2 regions of the Paenibacillus solisilvae genome follow, and region 1 is predicted to be linked to the other one. Evidence: riboswitches for the same ligand, from Rfam matches in the RefSeq annotation. Region 1 holds a riboswitch; the other holds the start of a gene.
The links. A riboswitch is a leader RNA that binds a small molecule or an ion and turns the genes downstream of it on or off. The one in region 1 is predicted to bind cyclic di-GMP.
Positions count from the first base shown of each region.

Region 2: another riboswitch for cyclic di-GMP. It lies ahead of ACFPYJ_RS28415 (transglutaminase domain-containing protein); the one in region 1 lies ahead of ACFPYJ_RS28215 (hypothetical protein).

Region 1 covers NZ_JBHSOW010000107.1:848-3,045, reverse strand. Annotated here, with positions in the region: gene ACFPYJ_RS28230 (accessory gene regulator ArgB-like protein) at 1-156, shown strand, start outside; gene ACFPYJ_RS28225 (cyclic lactone autoinducer peptide) at 153-278, shown strand; gene ACFPYJ_RS28220 (LytTR family transcriptional regulator DNA-binding domain-containing protein) at 294-671, shown strand; cyclic di-GMP riboswitch class I at 784-867, shown strand; gene ACFPYJ_RS28215 (hypothetical protein) at 967-1,701, shown strand; gene ACFPYJ_RS28210 (HEAT repeat domain-containing protein) at 1,860-2,198, shown strand, end outside.
Region 2 covers NZ_JBHSOW010000109.1:20,710-22,907, reverse strand. Annotated here, with positions in the region: gene ACFPYJ_RS28415 (transglutaminase domain-containing protein) at 1-1,023, opposite strand, end outside; cyclic di-GMP riboswitch class I at 1,115-1,202, opposite strand; gene ACFPYJ_RS28410 (glycoside hydrolase family 95 protein) at 1,263-2,198, opposite strand, start outside.

The sequences.
Region 1 (2,198 bases):
CAAACACGAATCCCCAAACGATACTTCAAGTTATTGAAATGGATCACCTGCTGTATCGCGGCTTCGAACTTTATATTTAACTCACCGCTTCTGGGATTAACATGGCTGCTGCAGACCGCTTCACTGATTCGTATTAAAGGAGGTGAGAACAAATGAAAACAAAAGTGTTGAAATTTGTTGCAACAGCAGTTGGTCTTTTTGCCATCTTTTCCGTAACGACAGCTAGCTTCTTCTGGGGTAACCAGCCAAACGTACCTTCCGAACTACTGGAAAAGTAATAGGCGGGATAATGAATGAGTCATTGGCCGGTTACACGGGACAAAGAAGGAATTACAGGCATTATCTTTATTGAATTCGAGAAGATTCTGAAATTTACAACCCAGAGTAACAGAGTGATGGTTCATACCAGTGATGAGGTGTATTATCAGTTGGACAACCTAGACCGACTAGAATCCGCATTGAAAGCATCAACTGACCGATTTGAAAGGGCGGACCGCGGAAATTTAATTGATCTCACCCAAGTTGTTGAGATTGATGATAAATTCTCGAAAGCCTATTTCAGAAACTCATCGCCGGAAGGCAAAAGTAAAGAAGCGACAATTTCTAAGCCTGGTAATTATCAAAGAATCAAGAAGCGTTTTCTGGAACTTAACGGCGACCATTCGGATTAGGGCTGCGGGTAATCATGCAGCCCTATTTTTATGTGCAGATTATGGTAGAAACAGATTGCTTTAACGTTTCATCTGATTTAAGATAAAAAGGCAAAATGAATAGGTATATATTCCTTATAAATAGCAAACCAATTGAAAAATTGGGACGCAAAGCCACGGGTCTAAAGTCTTATACCATGATAGCCGGGTTGCTGAAGAGCGAATAAACACGCGATGAGGCTCCTGCTGCATGGGAGCCTTTTTATGATGGATCTGATCATATGCGAGCTTAGAAACACTTCAGGAGGAATTTTACATGGCGTATGAAATGAGCCGCGCATTACTCTCACTGCTGCTGCTAGGATCCTTCTTTTTTCTTCTGAATACATCAAGGGACATCTATTATAGAAATAACAAAAGTCCTGATAATCGCTTAGCTGCGCTAACCACACTATCTATCGCCCTTATGTTTCTATTTGAATATATTCAGCAGGTCGTTGTTCCGGATTCGTGGGTGCTTTCCGCTGCAGCCTATGGTGTCTATCCTGCTTCTCTGCTTTGCGCCGGGACAAGTACACTTCTTCATTTTCAGGCTGTTCGTTCTCATTACCGCATCCGGTTAAGTACTATTGCTGCAATTGTCTACATACCCGTTCTCCTTTATTTTGCTGTTCTAATCTTCTTGGGCCAGGCTTTCATGGTAACCAGCATTGAAACGGTAGGTGTATGGAGAGCGGAGCAGTACGGTTCAGGAATCCTGTTTGTGTTCATTCTCTTGATTTTCTTCTCTATTCTAAATGTTGCCGTTTGTGTCTGTGCATGTAGAGTATCGCTGGCCGCAGCAAAGAAAAAGTACTGCTTTCTCATTAGTGCGAACCTTTGTTATTATGCATCCGCGATGTTCATGAAAGCAGTTTCCCATCTTCCGACAGCCCATATTCCCGGACAAGCGGTTATTTTTGCTGCATTGATGTGGGGAATAACGATTCGGATTTTCATCATCAAATACAATTTCCTTCCTTCGGCTGAAAGAAAGTTTGAGCTGCTATAAGAGATATCGCCGATCGCCATCCTTCATCTCGACTGTTAAGTCAAACAACTCACTTAAGGGAAGTGAGTTTCAAGTTCAAAAGTAATATTTGGAGCTAACCCTCTTCCTATGGTATGTTTGTCCTTACTAGGAATAAAAGGAGATTGGACCGATTGACTATGAATGAGATAAACAATGAATTGCCTCCAAATTATGAAGAATTGAAAAAATCCGCCAATCGAACGTCTAATTGGAAAGAACGGTTAGATGCGGTTGAAGAGTTAGGTCAATGGAATCATCAGAAAGTCATTGATGTGCTCACAACGAGATTGACGGCTGATCCGGTCTACCAGGTGCAGGAAGCTGCCTTCCATAAACTGCAGGCATTTGGTCAAGACGTTCAGCTTCCGCCCAGGAATAAGGGGGAACTGGTTAAAGGAATTACGAAAATTCTCGTTCGGATTAAGAAGAGCCTGCCGAAGGATCATACATTCGAAGAGTTCAAAGAGAAGCTGCAT
Region 2 (2,198 bases), on a different contig from region 1:
CTTCCTCACATCCGAAACCACCGTTGCACCCTTCAGATAGCGAATCGCTAACTTCTGCTGACGGTTCGTCACCGCGCTGCGGATTTTGCCTGTTAAGCTTTGCAGGTCGGCTGCGGTACGGGCATCTGTAAGATAAAGATAACCCGCTTGCTCATATAAATCTTTATAAAAGGCGGCATTTGCCGAATCTTTGACAGCCAGGGCAGTCAAGACTTCGTCATAAGCGGTTACCGCAGGCGGATACCATGCTGATGTCGTCCAATAATGATCTGCGCGAAGCTGAGTATCCGTCAGGTTGTAGTAATTGTAGACCACCCGCCCGGCAGCATCCGGCGTTGGATCATCCCAGGTTGTGTCGACATGGTACCACTTGCCGCCGATCTGAACAAGATTCCATGTATGGTTGATGCCCCGCGATGAGCCTTCTACGATTTTCACGGGAATGCCCGCCTGCCTCATCATCTCATAGGTAATAAGCGCGTACCCCTGACAAACGGTTTTGCCCTTTACAAGACCGTCATAAGCGGAATGCGAGACCAGGCTGGTATCATAGGCGATATGACCTACAATCCAGTCATGGACCGCTCTCTCCTTCTGATGATCATTCATGCCCGGCTTCAGAATCCGGCTGAGCGTCTGGCTGATTCGTTTCTTCACTTCATTGGTCTCGGCCAGCGTCTCCCAATAGGTAAAACGCATATTAATCTCAGCGGTATCTCCGTCTCCGGTTGCATTATAGCTGTACCCTTTAACAATATAATGCAAGTAATCATCTTTGTTCATGATGCGGTTCCAAGCTTCTTTTATATCTTTCTTCAGGGCTGCCATACTGCCTGCATAAGTGAACTGGGCGGAACTGTCGCGCCGATTCAAGGAAAGAGCCATATCCTTGGCCAATTGGTCTTGTGATGCGGTACCTGCAAATGCTGCATGAACAGCATTCAAATGGCCCGCCCAGGATGGTATTGAAGCCGATCCGATTAAGATCCCGCAGGCCAGCATTACTTTCATCCATTTTTTCATGCGGTGTTTCCCCTCTCCAATTGCTAAACTTGGATTGAATAAAAGAAAAAGGACTCTGTTTCAAAAGAGTCCTGCCGCTGTCAAAAATAGTAGTGGCGGCTCGGCGGTCATAACCGGAATCGGTCTGCAGATCCGTAGCTTTGCGTCCCGGCATTTCTGCTGGTTTGCCTTTTCAATTATATTCAAATCTATTCTTTTTAATCTATCATAAGAACCTGCATGATTCGGGCGATATATCCCTATCCGATTTGAATCAGGCGATAAGACTGACCTTTAACCGTATTGAAGCCAATGACGCCGGAATCCGCTTCGCCAGTCAGCAGCCCCGTATCTTCGCCGTTAACCAGCTGAACAGTTCCATTCCCTGCGAGGGTGCAGGTTCCTCCGCTCTTCGAAAGAATCTCCGCTTGCGTCCACCTGCCATGCTCCCAGCTAAGACTGACTTCGAATCCGCCGCGGGCCCGAAGCCCCGTTACGCTTCCAGTCGGCCAGACATCCGGCAGAGCAGGCAGCAGCTCGATATAGCCTTGATGCGATTGCACCAGCATCTCCGCAATGCCTGCCGTCGCGGCAAAATTGCCATCGATTTGAAACGGCGGATGGGCATCGAAGAGGTTGGCGTATACGCCTCCTCTATGGTAGTTATCCGGTTCATTTTCTTTGACCAGCTGCAGCAAATTGGAGAGCAGGAGATGGGAACGGCTGCCCTCACGGAAACGGGCCCAAAGGGAAGTTTTCCAACCCAGGCTCCAGCCCGTCCCCTCGTCGCCGCGCCGCTCCAAAGACTGCCTGGCTGCCGCGAAGTAGTCAGGCGCCGAGCGCTGTGTCAATTGTCTGCCAGGGTAAATACCGAATAAATGGGATACATGGCGATGATGAATATCTTCATCCTCGAAGTCTGATGACCACTCCTGGAGCTGCCCGTGCTTCCCGATTTGCAGTGGGTGCAGCCGCTCTCTTGCCTCTGCTAATTCACTTCTGAACGCCTCATCTATACCAAGCGTATCTGCAGCCTCGATACAATTCGTAAATAAATCCCAGATGAGCATTAAGTCCATCGTGGAAGCCTCGCTTACTCCCGCAAATCCGTCAGCTGTTCTGAATTTATGCTCCGGCGAGGTCGATGGCGAAGTAATCAGCCGCCCATTGGCATCCTCGATCAGCCAATCCAGGCA